One region of the Caldifermentibacillus hisashii genome, then DNA from elsewhere that is predicted to be linked to it. Evidence: riboswitches for the same ligand, from Rfam matches in the RefSeq annotation. Region 1 holds a riboswitch; each other region holds the start of a gene.

Region 1 (4,217 bases):
ATAGGCACAAGGGACAATCGGGACTTTTGCCAAATTGGCGATCGTCACCGCACCCCTTTTAATTGGCGCATGATCATTTCTTGTTCCACTCGGGAAAATACCGACAATATTTCCTTCCTTCAATAATTTCACAGGTGTTTTTATGCTGCTTGTCCCGGGATTTTTTCGGTCAACCGGAAAGGCATTTAAAGACGTTAAAAATTTGGCGACTGGTTTTCGTTTGAATAATTCCTTCTTGGCCATAAAATGAATTTGTCGCGGTAACAAGGCTACACCCAACCCGACAATATCAACCCAACCGATATGATTACAAGCAATAATAAAACCAGTATCTTTCGGAAGATTATCAAGGTTTTTTACCGTTATTTTCGAAAAAACCTTTAATATAATCGCTGCAATTTTTCCTAAAAAAGAATACAAAAGAGGTCACTCCCTGAAAAAACACATAATAAATAAAAATGGATACTTTATGATATAAACATAGAATAACAAAATATTTCTTCTTTATGAAGTGGAAATGGGGAAATGGTAGGATTCAGCTTAACTTTATTTTGCCTGGGTAACCAGCAAGCGGTCGAAATATATCTCATTACTGCAGGGCCAAACTTGCCAGAATATTTTCTGAGAGTCGGAGTTTAATTTCTATTGGACAAAAAGCTTTGAAAATAGAGCAGAAATGTCCCATAGGAGTGGACGAATCGCTCTCTATGAGACAAAAACATCGGAAAGTCAAACAAAAATGTCTCATAGAACGGCTCTATGGGACAAATCTAATAGAAAATTAAGCTGAATTGTCCCATAGGAGTGACCAAATCGCGCTCTTTTGGACCTTATAAATTGAAAAATACGAATTCGCAGCCTTGTGGGAATTTATACTTTACGTAAAAAAACAGCGAGTGTTTTTTACCCGCTGTTTACTCTATCTTCTATAAACCCCTTGTCTAGCTGAAACAGAAAGCTTCATCTAGTAAACATGTATCCTTTTTTCAATTTAAATTATTGTACCGCCGCTGTCGTTTCCACCGCCTTGGCAATCGCTTGTTCTAAGTCATAAATAATATCATCAACATGTTCAATACCGATGGATAAGCGAATTAATTCCGGAGTTGTTCCGGATAGCGCTAATTCTTCATCACTTAACTGGGAATGGGTGGTCGAGGCCGGATGAATAATCAGTGACTTCGCATCCCCAACATTGGCCACGTGGGAAAACAATTGAACATGATTGATAATCCTTCTACCTGCTTCTCTTCCTCCCTTTATACCGAATACGATCATCGAACCGGCACCGTGTCTTAAATATTTTTTTGCTAGCTCATAGGATGGATGATCTGCCAAGCCGGGATAAGATACCCATTCCACCGATGGATGGTCTTTCAAATATTGTGCTACTTTTAATGCATTTTCATTATGTCTTTCAATCCGAAGATGTAATGTTTCAAGACCAAGTAAAAAATAAAAAGCATTTTGCGGACTCAAGGAAGCACCGGTATCGCGCAATAATTGTACACGCAGCTTTGTAGCAAACGCAACATTTCCTAAATCTGCATATTTCAACCCGTGATATCCCGGATCCGGTTCATTAAAACTTGTAATCCGTTCATTCGTCCAATCAAAATTCCCTCCATCAACAACGATTCCGCCGATAGAAGTTCCGTGACCGCCAATCCATTTTGTTGCAGAATGAACGACGACATGCGCACCCCATTCAATTGGTTTTGCACTATAAGGAGCAAATGTGTTATCAATAATGAGCGGAACACCTACTTCGTTCGCAATTTTTGCTACTGCTTCAACATCAAATACTCGGAGACTTGGATTGCCGATAATTTCACCAAAAAATGCTTTCGTTTTTGGCGTAACAGCTTTACGAAAATTTTCCGGGTCACGAGCATCAACAAATTTTACTGTAATGCCAAATTTTTTTATTGTATTAGCAAATAAGTTGAACGTACCGCCGTATAAATTACTGTCAGCAACAATTTCATCTCCGCTCTCAGCAACATTTAAAACCGCATATGTAATTGCAGCAGATCCCGAAGCGGTTGCAACGGCAGCTGTACCGCCTTCCAGAGCCGCCACCCGTTTTTCAAAAACATCAACAGTCGGATTCATAATTCTAGTGTAAATATTACCCGGTTCTTTCAAGCCAAATAAATTTGCCGCATGTTCAGCATCCCGAAACACATAAGATGTCGTTTGGTAAATTGGAACAGCCCGGGAACCGGTAGTCGGATCTGCTTCTTGTCCTCCATGTAATAAAATCGTTTCGTCTTTATACTCTATCGTCATAAACAATTCCCCCTAAAATTTTGTAACAATAATTAAGTGAGCTTTTGCATACATCTTGCTCTTAGAGAGAATTGAAGAGGTACAAAAAATAAAAACCCCTTCAATAAGAAGAGGTTTGAAATTCATCCCTCCTCTTATCTCTCAGATCTACATCCTGACCTGTAGGAATTGGCACCTTTTCAAACCATGTTTGAAGGTTGCCGGGTTTCATCGGGCCTATTCCCTCCACCTCTCTTGATAAGAGTTTGTACTCACTTTTTTAAATTATTGTTAAAATGATTATACGGAATTGTTTTTATTTCGTCAATTATTTTTTTATGAAAAATTTACAAAATGTCCTATTTTTTCCTTAACGTCGATCAGTCTCTTCTTCCACATACGGATCTTTTTCAAACGGTGGAAGGTCGCCGAAAGTTGTCATAATCCCCTCTTCATTAAGGTCTTCCTCATATTTTTCATGTTGCCGGTTCGGATAAACAGTGATATTTTTCCCATACATATCAACGCCGACAAAGTTTTCATAATCCTCGACATATCCGACATTTTCTTCCGGTTCGATATTCACATCGTTATAATGCTTTTGCGGCTCGATGAAGTCTGAAGGTGTTTCACTCGTTCCCCAACTCGCCACCTCTTGCCAAGCATCTTCTGCATCGAAGCTTAAACCTTCATCATTCGAATCATCAAAATCAAATTTTCCGTACGGCGGCATTAAAACTCCTTCTTCCAACGGTCTCTGGTAGGAGATGACTTGATCCGGACTATGTTTTTTGCAATAAGTTGTGGTCGGTAATGCTTCCAATCTTTCCACAGGAATTTCTTCACCACAAACTTCACAAGTTCCATATGTACCATTTTCAATTGCATTCAGTGCCTTTTCAATATTTTTCAAATGATTGCCTTCATGTTCATTTAGAGCTAAATCTTTCCCGCGTTCAAATAATTCCGTTCCTTCATCTGCGGGATGATTATCATAACTCGATAATTCACCGGTGGATTCATGGGCATGTCCTTTATTCATACCAAATTGATCGTTTCCCTTAAGTCGTTTTTCCACATCCGCTTTTTCATCTAATAATATTGAACGGAAGGCATCAAGTTGTTGTTGTGATAACATATTTTTAACTCCTCCCATCTGTTTCGCTTAGTATTTGTAAAAAATTAAAAATCATGTTTGCTAATTTAAGGTGTTGCTATTTACGGACTTTGTGAATATCCTCTATATGATTAAACCCAAAAACTCCCACTTCCCATGTGATCTATTTCTCATTATACTGGGGTTTATAGGAGGGATATTGTGAAAGCTGTTATTTTTATTTTTTGCCTCATTATTTTTTCTATTTTAATTAGACGAGCATATCAAAACACAAAAAAAGTAAATATAAATCGCATTCAGTTAAAGACAAATACGAATCATGATGGAAAATTGACCATTCTACATTTAACCGATATGCACCTTGAAAATATATCCGTTTCTCCAGAGGATCTTAAACAAATGGTACAAAACCAAAAAATAGATTTAATTGCATTAACCGGTGATTATTTGGACCGCAAACGTACGATTCCGAAACTAATTCCTTATCTCCAACTATTTAAGGAAATCAATCCCCAATATGGAATATTTGCCGTTTTTGGCAATCACGACTATGTGCTAAAAGAAAAAAATTTTACTAAACTAAAAAATTTATTAGAAAATTATGGGTGTAAAACACTACAAAATGAACATGTGACAATTGAAACAAATGGTCAGCTTATCAATATTATTGGAATTGATGATTACAGTACAGGGAGAAGCAATATAGAAAAAGCGTATAATCATGCACCGGCTGGTTTCCATCTTGTGTTAACGCATGACCCAAATGTTGTGCTGAAAATGACAGATGTCCCGTTTGATTATCTTCTTTCCGGTCATTTCCACGGTGGAC
Region 2 (4,217 bases), 760 kb from region 1:
TTAGGACAGCCCTGTAAACGTGAATGGTGGATTGCTGACCATATCCGGTCCTTGTTTTTTCTATCAGTTATTACGCAATTGGTCCTCCAAGTTTCTCAATTTCCGCATCAATATCGGTAAATTTCTTAAAGTTTTCCCGGAACTTCCCTGCTAATTCTTTTGCTTTTCCTTTATAGGCCAATTCATCTTTCCATGTTTTATTCGGTAAAAGCACCTCATCCGGAACACCGGGAACATGAACCGGGATATGAAGTCCAAAAATTTCATCCTTGACGGTCTCCACATGTTTCAATTTTCCTTCAATCGCAGCTTGCACCATTGCCCTAGTGTAAGCAAGCTTCATACGGTTGCCTACACCGTAAACGCCGCCTGTCCAACCGGTATTGACTAAAAATACTTGCACCTTATGCTCATCAATTTTTTTGCCGAGCATTTCCGCATAACGCTTGGCCGGTAAAGGTAAGAACGGTGCACCGTAGCAGGTGGAAAAGGTCGCTTCCGGTTCAGTCACCCCACGTTCTGTCCCGGCAAGTTTGCTTGTATACCCGCTCAAGAAATGATACATGGCTTGTTCTTTTGTCAATTTTGAAATCGGTGGAAGTACGCCGAATGCATCGGCCGTTAAGAAAATAATCGTTGACGGGTGACCGGCTACACTTGGTTGAACAATATTATCGATCGCATCAATCGGGTAAGCGGCCCGTGTATTCTCCGTTAAACTACCATTATCAAAATCCGGTATTCTTGTATTCTCGTTTACTACAACATTTTCTAAAACGGCCCCGAATTTAATCGCATCATAGATTTGCGGTTCTTTTTCTCGGGATAGATGAATGCACTTCGCATAGCATCCGCCTTCAATATTAAACACGCCGTGATTCGACCAGCCATGTTCATCATCCCCGATTAAACGCCGGTTTTTATCTGTTGATAGCGTTGTTTTACCGGTACCGGATAAGCCAAAGAACAGTGCAACATCCCCGTCATCCCCGACATTGGCAGAGCAATGCATAGAGAAAATATCTTGCTCGGGAAGCAAATAGTTCATAATTGTAAAAATTGATTTTTTCATTTCACCGGCATATTCTGTTCCACCAATCAGAACAACCTTCTCTTCAAAAGAAATAATAATAAATGTTTCCGATCTAACGCCATCAATGACCGGATCAGCTTTGAAATCCGGTGCAAAAATAACTGTAAATTGACTTTGGTGATTTTTCAATTCTTCTTCGGTTGGGCGGATAAACAACTGATGGGCAAATAAATTATGCCATGCATATTCGGTTATCACCTGGATTGGCAGTTGATATAATTTGTCTTCGCCGGCAAATCCTTTAAACACGTACAGTTCTTTCTTGTGTTTTAAATAATGCAAAACTTTATGATACAATCTGTTAAATACTTTTTTTGAGATTGGTTGGTTGACACTGCCCCAATCGATTTTATTCAGCACAGAGTTTTCTTGAACAATATATTTATCTTTCGGTGATCTCCCCGTATACTTCCCGGTTGTTACACTGATTGCACCTTTGTCAGTTAGTAAGCCTTCTTTATTGTTAATAATTTTTTCCATTAACTGTGGAACGGATAATTGTACTAAAATATTATTTCCATTTACTAATTCATACAGACTGTTTACCGTACTTACCATTTTCATTAGTAAACCTTCCCCTTTGTTATTTTCTCATACCCTTCGAAAAATAGTATAACATATATATTTTATTAGTCTATACTATTCAAAGAAAAAAATTGCCCCATTTTCCATTCATTTTTAAGCTCATTTTTCTAATTTAGATAACGGAATTGAATTGGTTTTCTAAAAAACTTTTTTAATCTCTGTTTAAAACAATTGACATATTTCTCATATCATGTATGATTTATCTATAACGGATACTCTTATCCCGAGATGGTGGAGGGACAGGCCCGAGGAAACCCGGCAACCTACTTATTGCAAGTAAGGTGCTAACCGATGCAAGGTGATTCCTTGAACGATAAGAGTGAAAGGAAGACGTGCGCAACCTTTCCTCATGGGAAGGTGTTTTTTTTTGCTAATAGGAAAGTAGAAATTTTTCAATTTCTACTTTCCTAACGCATAAGTGCAATTACGGCTCTGCTTTCGCCTAATGGCTCGGCAGTCACCGAGTTTTCTTTAGATTTTTGTATAATTATATCTCCAATTTGAATGGGGAATGCTTATTAATATAATAAAGCAGATGTTTTAAAAACGTTCCGATGTTGATCCTGGGCATTGGCTTGTATCCGTTTCAAATAAAAAGCTGGCTTTTACTTTTATAAAATGAATGCCAGCGCGATTTTAAGGAGGAAAATTATGGGGACACGACATCTATTTACTTCAGAGTCGGTAACGGAAGGACATCCGGATAAAATTTGCGATCAAATATCAGATGCGATTCTGGATGCGATTTTAAGCGAAGATCCGAATGCCCGTGTTGCTGCGGAAACATCCATTACAACCGGGTTAGTGCTTGTATTTGGAGAAATTTCCACAACTTCTTATGTTGATATTCCAAAAATAGTACGGGATACGGTTCGGGAAATTGGTTATACGCGGGCAAAATATGGGTTTGATGCAGAGACCTGTGGCGTATTGACAGCCATCGATGAACAATCACCGGATATTGCGATGGGCGTTAACCAAGCTTTGGAAGCGCGCGAAGGCTTGATGACTGATGATGAAATCGAAGCAATCGGTGCCGGAGACCAAGGGTTGATGTTTGGTTTTGCCTGCAATGAAACGAGTGAGTTGATGCCGCTTCCGATATCATTAGCGCATCGGCTGGCACGGAGGCTTGCTGAAGTTAGAAAAGAAGAAATTATTCCATATTTGCGTCCGGACGGGAAAACTCAAGTAACTGTAGAATATGATGAAAATGGCAAACCGGTTCGAATCGATACAATTGTTATTTCAACACAACACCACCCAGAAGTAAATTTGGATCAGATAAAAAAGGATATTCATGAATTCGTTATTAAAAAGGTTGTTCCAAACGAGTTTATTGATGATAAAACGAAATTTTTTATTAATCCGACTGGCCGTTTTGTTGTCGGTGGACCACAAGGTGATGCCGGGTTAACGGGGAGAAAAATCATTGTCGATACATATGGGGGTTATGCTCATCATGGTGGCGGTGCGTTCTCCGGAAAAGACCCGACGAAAGTGGATCGTTCCGCTTCTTATGCTGCCCGATATGTGGCGAAAAATATTGTTGCAGCCGGACTTGCCGATAAATGTGAAGTACAGCTTGCTTATGCGATTGGGGTTGCCCAACCGGTTTCAATTTCTATTGATACATTCGGGACGGGGCAAGTTGATGAAGCAGTTTTAGTTGATCTAGTCCGTAAACATTTTGACTTAAGACCGGCCGGAATTATCAAAATGCTTGATTTACGCAGACCGATTTATAAACAAACAGCGGCATACGGACATTTTGGTCGGACGGATATAAACTTGCCGTGGGAACGAACAGATAAAGCTGAGTTATTGAAAAAAGCAGCAATGGGATAATTATTGTGGAGAACTTCTAATATCGAATCATTTAAAATATTGATTTATCAAGTTTTTTAAACAAGAAAGGGGCATCCAAAAGTCGAAAAAATGACTTTCTGGACAGCCCCTTTCTTGAGTTATAAAGTCCATGGGAGAAGTTAAATCCTAATAAAGAGATTTTAGAAATTGATTTCAGATTTGTATAACTATGGTTTGCTACTCATTGTATTTCTTTAAATAGTAATTCCTGATAGGCCTCGGGCGACTTTACAATATCGGCCAGTGTATACTTATCCAAAACATGAAGATACGCCTGTAAAGCTTCTCTTAATATATGAGAAAGTCCGCAAACCGGAGTAATGACACAAGCATTCGGGGTGTCGGGATTAAAACAATCAACTAAATAAAAACCATCTTCTGTTTGCCGGACAAGTTTACCGATATTGATGTCGCCGGGTGGAAGGGCCAAACGAAAACCCCCGTTTCTTCCCCGTACGGTTTCAATAATTCCAAGCTTTCCTAAGTGATGAACCACTTTCATTAAATGATTTTTTGAAATACCATAGGCATCTGAAATTTCCTGAATATTGCAAAGTCTATCTGTTTCAAGTGAAGCTAAATAGATCAATGTTCGTAAAGAAAAATCTGTATAAGAAGTCAGTTTCATTATCATCACCAATCATAGATTTTGCATGGATAGATTATTATC
Region 3 (4,217 bases), 910 kb from region 1:
TTGTCTATCTTGTTGTTTCTTTGTATCATGTTGGATAGGTGATCGAAAATGGAGGAAGCTGTTGAGAAAGTTATAATTGTAGAGGGAAAATCGGATAAGAAAAAAGTACAAGAGGTAATAAATGAATCTGTAGAAATCATCTGTACAAATGGAACGATTGGGCTGAGCAAATTGGATGAACTAATTGATATGTTATATGATAAAGAAGTATTTGTGCTTTTTGATGCTGATGACTCAGGAGACAAATTGAGAAAACAATTCAAACGTGAATTTCCGGAAGCAAAACATATATACATTGATCGTACCTATCGGGAAGTTGCTTCAGTCCCGGAAAATCATGTTGCGACTGTTCTTTTACAAGCAAATATACAAGTACATTCAAAATATTTATTGTAATCTTAAGCCATATGGAAATAAGGGATGAATCAAATGGAACAATGGACTGGTGAAACATTTTACCAATATTTAAAGAGCGGGAAGAAAGGTGCCTTTTACTTATACACCCCTTTATGTGGTACTTGTCAAGTAGCAGGAAAAATGTTAGAAGTGATCACGAAATTATTGCCGGACTTACCGATTGGGAAAGCCGATATAAATTATTTACCGGAAATTGCGGAGACATTTTTTATCGAAAGTGTTCCCTGTTTAGTCCTCTTCAATGAACATCAAGTGAAAGAAAAAATTTATGCCTTTCAAGATGTTCCTTACTTATATGAAAAATTAAAAAAACTTTAATCCGATGCTGTCCTAAAAGGTTTATGTGAAATTGACAAAATAACCTTTTGAAAGGGCGGCTATTTTATTTTTTTTAAAAAAGGAGAATTTTAACATATAGAGAATTAATATAAATAGAGCCTGATTATGAACGTAACATTGCTACAAAACGGTACTCGGCTCAATATTGCTCGGGGGTATCTCAGTATGGTGGCTGTCGATAATTTTCTAAAGAGGATCAATCATCAACCGGTTGTTCGAATTTTAGTTCCGAACGAGCCGGTCACTGTTCTGATTCGGAACCGAAAAGACGCTTGTTATCTCATTTTTTCTAAAGACAAGGTTGAATTCATAAAGGAATATAATGGTGAAATAGATTGTGAGTTGTCAGGAGAGGAAAAGATGATTCAATCTATCCTTGATGGAAAAATACGGCTGCAAGAAGCAATAAAGTTACGTCATGTTCAAATTGAATGTAATTACCGAACAATGCTTTTGCTTGAATCATTTTTCTGGCTCCAACGGGTAGAAGGATAAGGAATCAATCGGGTTCGGGGGAATTAACGGCTAGAGCGGGTGCGGTTCTTGGATAAATATATCCTAATTGGTGGATATAGTCGAAAAAGCCCGTGTTTCAAAAAAATGAACACCGCAATTACCGAGTTTTGGGGTTACCGAAAAAATTTAGTTGGAAATTTTTCATTAGTATATAAAAAAATCTTTATTGACTCAACTATTTTTTAATGATAATATGAATCTTATATTAAATAAAATAAATACTAGCGTCTAACTCTTATCAAGAGAGGTGGAGGGATGTGCCCGATGAAGCCCGGCAACCGTCAATTTTTTATTGAAATGGTGCCAATTCACACAAAGTTTAAAGACTTTGAGAGATAAGAGAAAGGACATTCGATTATATTCGCGTGCCTTTCTACTTATCAGTGTAGGAAGGCTTTTATTTTTAAACAAGAAATAAAATAATTCGTCTCACATTTTGATCATTTCCTACAAAAAGGAGAAGTTTAGACTGAAGGAGGGTGTGAAATGATCAATGTACAAAATATCACGAAAGTTTTCACAACCAAATCCGGGCCATTAACGGCTGTAAATCATGTGAATTTTACGATAGATGAGGGAGAAATCTTTGGAATCATCGGTTATAGCGGTGCCGGGAAAAGCACATTGATCCGTATGTTCAATGGACTGGAAACACCTACGGAAGGTTCACTCACCATTGCCGATAAAGATATTACAAATATTCGCGGGAAAGAATTACGCTTGGCCCGTCGAGAAATTGGTATGATTTTCCAACATTTCAATCTTCTCTGGTCGAGAACGGTACGCGGTAATATATCATTCCCACTGGAAATTGCAGGTGTTCCAAAGGCTTTAAGGGAAAAACGGGTAGAGAATTTAATTAAACTTGTCGGCTTAGAGGGTAGAGAAGATGCTTACCCATCCCAACTAAGCGGCGGTCAAAAACAAAGGGTCGGCATTGCCCGGGCACTCGCTAATAATCCAAAAGTATTATTATGTGATGAAGCAACATCAGCACTTGACCCGCAAACGACGGACGCAATTCTTGATCTGCTTGTGGATATTAACAGGAAATTAGGTTTAACGATTATTTTAATTACCCATGAAATGCATGTCATTCGAAAAATCTGTCATCGTGTGGCCGTCATGGACAGTGGAAAAATTGTTGAAATTGCACCTGTTCTTGATATATTCCGACATCCAAAAGAAGAAATTACAAAACGCTTTATTGGTCAGGTGACAGAACCGGAAGAAACGAAAGAGACAATTGACCATTTATTAGAGAAATATCCGGACGGGAAAATTGCAAAATTATCGTTTATCGGTGATGTAGCTGAACAAGCGATAATTACACGATTAATAAGAGAGCTGCCGGTTACTGTTAATATTTTGCAAGGAAAAGTATCACAAACACGAAACGGTGCCTATGGAACTTTATTTATCCATATTGAAGGAAATCCAAGTGATATTGAGGCGGCAATCGACTTCCTAAACAAAAATCAAGTCGGGGTGGAGGTGGTACAAAATGATTGAAACACTCTTCCCGAATGTTGATTGGGAAAAAGCCTGGGAAAAGACGGTTGAAACTTTATATATGACCGGGATCTCTCTTGTTTGGATTTTCATTATCGGTATTATTTTAGGATTATTACTGTTTTTAACATCAGAAGGAAATTTATGGCAAAATAAATTCATTAATTGGATCATCTCAGCAGTTGTCAACATCTTTCGGTCCATTCCGTTTGTTATATTGATTGTTTTACTTATTCCGTTCACGAGGGTATTAGTAGGCACCATGATCGGTATGGAAGCGGCATTACCGGCTTTAATCATTGGTTCCGCACCATTTTATGCAAGAATGGTTGAAATTGGCTTAAGGGAAATTGATAAAGGAGTCATTGAAGCTGCAAAAGCGATGGGGGCCAAGACAAGTACCATTATTTTTAAAGTATTGCTTCCGGAATCAATGCCTGCGATTATCTCCGGAATTACAGTTACAGCGATTGCGTTAGTCGGTTACACTGCGATAGCCGGTGTCATCGGAGCTGGCGGCTTAGGTGATTATGCCTATTTAGATGGATTTTCTCGTAATCAAAATGATGTAACTTTATTTGCAACACTATTAATCTTAATTATCGTATTTATCATCCAATTTATTGGAGATATAATAACAAAAAAAATTGATAAAAGATGAATGAGGGGGAAACCAAAATGAAAAAATTACTTACATTATTGTTCAGTACAATTCTTGTTTTCACTCTGGCAGCTTGCGGAGGGAAGGACGACAAAACAGCGGGTGAAAGTGACGGAGACAGTGGAAAGGATACAAAAACATTAGTCATTGGTGCAACGAATGAACCACATGCAGTAATTTTGGAAAAAGCAAAGCCGATTTTAGCTAAACAAGGGATTGATTTGAAAATTAAAACATTCAGTAAGTATGAATTAATTAATCCGGCATTAAAAGATAAAGATCTGGATGCAAACTTTTTCCAACATATTCCTTACTTAGAAGCACAAAATAAAGAATTTAACTATGATTTCGTCAATGCAGGCGGGATTCATATTGAACCAATTGGAATCTATTCCAAAAAATATAAATCATTAGATGAGGTTAAAGATGGGGCTACTGTCATAATGAGCAGCAATGTTCCTGATCATGGTCGTATCCTTACATTGTTTGAAGCAAAAGGATTAATTACATTAAAGGATGGAACTGATAAAACGGGAGCAACCCTTGATGATATTGCGAGCAATCCGAAAAACTTGAAATTCGAATATGACTATGCACCGGATATGCTACCGACAATTTATAATAACGGTGAAGGTGATCTGGTCGTTATCAATTCCAACTATGCGCTTGATGCTGGATTAAATCCGGTTAAAGACAGTATTGCAATTGAAGACAGTGAATCTCCTTATGTAAATGTCATTGCAGTTAGAAAAGGTGATGAAAACAGAGAAGA
Region 4 (4,217 bases), 1.1 Mb from region 1:
AAGGCACCAGCTGCTATACCGGCCTCATCTTTACCAACAATTTATTTCATCCAGTACCGGTAAAGATGCCCGATTGTATGTGGTTGGGGATCAAGTTGTGGCTTCCATGCTCAGATTCAATGAGATAGATTTTCGTGCGAATGTAACAAATGGCGGGATGATGCAAAAGTTCGATCCCCCGCGAACTTTTAAGGAGTTGGCCATAAAAGCATCACAAGCGGTGGGAGCGGATTTTTCCGGTGTTGACCTTTTATTTGGTGATAATGATGAACCGATAATCTGTGAAGTGAATTCCAATGCCCATATAAAAAATGTGTTTGATTGCACCGGCATCGACGTGTCGGAATATATTTTTGATTACATATTGGAGAGAATTGGTAATGCATAGTGGTTTACTGATTTACGGACGGGATGATTATAAGAAAAATCAATGGTTTGCAGAACAATTTATCGAAAGGGCACAGGAACATGGGTTAACGATTGGCCTTGTTTTAACGGATGAACTTTTCCTTGGAATTGATGAACAATTTTACGCAGAAGCTAGAAGAAAGCGATTAGTGACACCGAATTTTGTTATTAATCGGAGCCGGAATAGTATCATTGCAACGCATTTTGAAAAGATGGGGTGCCGAGTGTTTAATTCTGCTTTTATAACAGAAATTTGTAATCATAAAGGGAAAACCCATCAATTTATCAACTCACATGGCATTAAATCTGTGAAAACTTGGATTGGAAACCGGCATGATTTTTGTGTTGAGCAGTTTGGCGGTGATTTTCCGCTCATTTTAAAATCAGTTGCCGGACACGGAGGTAGAGAAGTATTTTTCATTGCTAACGAAAAGGAATTGACAGAAAAACTAGCCACATTTTCCGGTGACGAGTTTATTTTGCAGGAAGTTTGTACAAATCCCGGCGTTGACATTCGTGTGTTTGTTATGGGAAACGAAATTTTGGCAGCTGTCAAAAGATATTCGGAAAAGAGCTTTAAAGCAAATTTTTCTTTAGGTGGGAAGGTTGAACCGTATTCACTGAGTGACGATGAAAAGAGATTGGTTAAGAAAATCGCACAACTTGCACAGTTTGATTTTGTCGGGATTGATTTTATTTTAGATGAAGAGGGACGTTTTTTATTTAATGAAATAGAAGATGTGGTCGGTTCAAGAGTTTTGTATAAATGTTATGATATGGACGTTGTCGGCAAGTACTTAGCCTATATAGAAAAGAGTCAAAAAGGGAAATAGGTCATATTTTCAAAAAACTTATTGACTTTTAAAATAACACAGTTTAAACTTAATTCATACTAAAATTATAGGAAAAGATGATATTCTTATCAAGAGAGGTGGAGGGACAGGCCCGAAGAAACCTCGGCAACAGGTTTAAAAACACTGTGCCAACTCCTGCAGACAAATGTCTGGAAGATAAGAAGGAATATGATTAAATCTATCCCTTCTTATTTATCAAAATGAAGAAGGGATTTTTTTAGGGGTGAAATGATGATTGAACAGCGGATTTTATATGATAACTTTACAGATGATCCTTTCAAGAATCAACGGTTTACAGATGAAACAAAAGGGGCGTTGCCTGTTTTACAATGGGCATATGAGACATATGGAAATTCCGTTGTTTACGCCTGTAGCTTTGGGGCAGAGGGAATTGTCTTAGTGGATCTGATTGCAAAAGTTCAACCGGAAGCAACGATTGTTTTTCTCGATACCGGCGTTCATTTTAAGGAAACATATGAATTGATTGAAAAAGTAAAAATCAAATACCCGAGTTTAAATATTCAACTAAAAAAACCGAAGCTGACTTTGGAGGAACAAGCAAAAAAGTACGGGCCGGAGTTGTGGAAAACAGAGCCTGATTTATGTTGTTTTTTGCGAAAAATAAGGCCGTTGGAAGAAGTTTTGTATGGAGTCCCGGCTTGGATTTCCGGACTTCGCAGGGAACAGTCTCCAAGCAGAAAGAATACAGATTTTGTCAATAAGGACGAAAGATTTAAATCTATTAAAATTTGTCCATTAATATACTGGACTTGGGAAGATGTTTGGTCATATATCCGTCAAAATGAGTTGCCATATAATATTTTACATGATCAAGGATACCCGAGCATTGGTTGTGAGCCGTGCACATTGCCGGTTACAGATCCAAATAATCAACGTGCCGGAAGATGGGCCGGTTTTAATAAAATAGAATGCGGTCTACATACCCCGGCGAATTGAGGACCGGTTCATTGAAACAAAATGGGAATCAAATTGGGACTAAATTAATTTGTTGGAAAATTGGGAAACCAGAATTAAAGATCCGGTTCTTTGAAACAAAATGGGGAACCGAATGGAGGACCGATTTGATTTGTTGCAAAATTGAAAAATCCAAATAAAGACCCGGTTCATTTGTCGCAAAGTTGGATAATCATAATTTAAAAACATACTATTTTAATATGAATACTGTTTTATAGATTGTAACATAAGAAATGATGAGGTGAAACGTTTTGCAATTTAACGTGAATAACAGCCCATTTAATGAAGAACAACGAGAATATTTGAACAGGTTAATCCCGACATTAACCGAAGCACAAAAAATATGGTTGTGCGGGTTCCTGTCCTACCCGTTCATTGCCGGGTATGAACAAAGCGTGCAAGTTGATCAAACAGCTGCCCCGAAAATGGAACAATCCATTCAAACTCGTGAAGTAACCGTACTGTTTGGTTCTGAAACGGGCAATGGGCAATCGTTGGCAAGTACGATTGTTGAAAAATTACAAGCAAAACAATTACCGGTGCAATCATTTTCGATGGACGACTTTAAACCGCAAAATTTGAAGAAAGTTCAAGATTTATTAATCATCACGAGTACCCATGGGGAAGGGGAGCCCCCGGAAAATGCCCGGTCTTTTTATGAATTTTTACATAGTAAGCGGGCACCAAAATTAGAAAATGTCCGATTTTCTGTGCTTGCATTAGGTGACGAGTCATACGAATTTTTCTGTCAAACCGGGAAGGACTTTGACAAACGTTTGGAAGAATTAGGAGGAGAACGGCTCTATCCAAGGGTTGATTGTGATGTTGATTTTGAGGATCCGGCAGAACAATGGATGAGCGGAGTAGTTGCCGTCTTACATGAAACAAGCAATGCAAATGCATCGGCCATATCTGTTTCGGAAAAGCAAGCGGCGGCTACTCTGTTGGAGGAAAAACAGTCGGTTTATTCGAAAAAGAATCCTTATCCGGCTGAAGTACTTGAAAATATTAGTTTAAATGGTCGTGGTTCGAATAAAGAAACCCGCCACCTTGTGTTATCGTTGGAAGATTCCGGTCTGACTTTTGAGCCGGGAGACAGTTTAGCCATCTTACCGGAAAATGATCCGGAACTTGTTGACAGTTTAATCAATGAACTCGGATGGAACCCGGAAGAATCGGTGCAAATTAACGAGGAAGGTGATATTTATTCATTGCGAAAAGCCTTGCTCTCCAAATTTGAGATTACTAGACTAACGAAATCATTTATTCAGGCGGCAGCTGAACTGTTTCATAATGAAGAGTTAAAGAAACTTGCAGCACCGGGCAATGAAGAAAAAGTAAAAGCTTATTTAGATGGTCGGGATTTACTTGATTTTGTCCGGGATTTTCGACCGGTACAACTTAAACCCGTTGATTTTATTCATATTCTAAGAAAATTGCCGGCGCGCCAGTATTCAATTGCCAGCAGCTTAAAAGCAAATCCGGATGAAGTACATCTCACCATCAGTGCCGTCCGTTTCCAAGCCCATGGTCGCAATCGAAAAGGTGTATGTTCCTCTCAAATTGCCGAGCGGATTCAACCCGGCGATATGTTGTCTGTCTATGTGGATCAAAATCCAAACTTTAAACTGCCAAGTAACCCGGATACACCAATTATTATGATCGGGCCGGGAACAGGTGTAGCACCATTTCGGGCATTTTTGCAAGAGCGTGAAGCAGAAGGAATTACAGGGAAAAGTTGGTTATTTTTTGGTGATCAACATTTCTCCTCAGACTTCTTATATCAAGTTGAATGGCAAAAATGGTTAAAAAATGGGGTGTTAACGAAAATGGATGTTGCTTTTTCGCGGGATCAGGCGGAAAAAGTTTATGTCCAACACCGAATGCTTGAAAAAAGGAAAGAATTTTATCAATGGCTGGAAGACGGGGCTGTTGTTTATGTGTGTGGAGATGAAAAGCATATGGCTCGCGATGTTCATC

What was found. A riboswitch is a leader RNA that binds a small molecule or an ion and turns the genes downstream of it on or off. The one in region 1 is predicted to bind S-adenosylmethionine.
Region 2: another riboswitch for S-adenosylmethionine. It lies ahead of metK (methionine adenosyltransferase); the one in region 1 lies ahead of NSQ14_RS09935 (O-acetylhomoserine aminocarboxypropyltransferase/cysteine synthase family protein).
Region 3: another riboswitch for S-adenosylmethionine. It lies ahead of NSQ14_RS14695 (methionine ABC transporter ATP-binding protein); the one in region 1 lies ahead of NSQ14_RS09935 (O-acetylhomoserine aminocarboxypropyltransferase/cysteine synthase family protein).
Region 4: another riboswitch for S-adenosylmethionine. It lies ahead of NSQ14_RS04630 (phosphoadenylyl-sulfate reductase); the one in region 1 lies ahead of NSQ14_RS09935 (O-acetylhomoserine aminocarboxypropyltransferase/cysteine synthase family protein).

Annotation. Positions count from the first base shown of each region.
Region 1 is NZ_CP155467.1:2,108,608-2,112,824, forward strand. Features, by position in the region: gene NSQ14_RS09930 (lysophospholipid acyltransferase family protein) at 1-420, opposite strand, end outside; gene NSQ14_RS09935 (O-acetylhomoserine aminocarboxypropyltransferase/cysteine synthase family protein) at 997-2,292, opposite strand; SAM riboswitch class I at 2,424-2,536, opposite strand; gene NSQ14_RS09940 (yteA family sporulation protein) at 2,642-3,409, opposite strand; gene NSQ14_RS09945 (metallophosphoesterase) at 3,590-4,217, shown strand, end outside.
Region 2 is NZ_CP155467.1:2,870,783-2,874,999, reverse strand. Features, by position in the region: gene pckA (phosphoenolpyruvate carboxykinase (ATP)) at 71-1,651, opposite strand; SAM riboswitch class I at 1,894-1,998, shown strand; gene metK (methionine adenosyltransferase) at 2,330-3,526, shown strand; gene NSQ14_RS13920 (Rrf2 family transcriptional regulator) at 3,729-4,175, opposite strand.
Region 3 is NZ_CP155467.1:3,014,023-3,018,239, reverse strand. Features, by position in the region: gene NSQ14_RS14710 (toprim domain-containing protein) at 49-396, shown strand; gene NSQ14_RS14705 (thioredoxin family protein) at 430-735, shown strand; gene NSQ14_RS14700 (SCP2 sterol-binding domain-containing protein) at 922-1,251, shown strand; SAM riboswitch class I at 1,505-1,614, shown strand; gene NSQ14_RS14695 (methionine ABC transporter ATP-binding protein) at 1,759-2,784, shown strand; gene NSQ14_RS14690 (methionine ABC transporter permease) at 2,777-3,445, shown strand; gene NSQ14_RS14685 (MetQ/NlpA family ABC transporter substrate-binding protein) at 3,463-4,217, shown strand, end outside.
Region 4 is NZ_CP155467.1:992,905-997,121, forward strand. Features, by position in the region: gene NSQ14_RS04620 (RimK family alpha-L-glutamate ligase) at 1-388, shown strand, start outside; gene NSQ14_RS04625 (ATP-grasp domain-containing protein) at 381-1,241, shown strand; SAM riboswitch class I at 1,325-1,425, shown strand; gene NSQ14_RS04630 (phosphoadenylyl-sulfate reductase) at 1,494-2,219, shown strand; gene NSQ14_RS04635 (assimilatory sulfite reductase (NADPH) flavoprotein subunit) at 2,489-4,217, shown strand, end outside.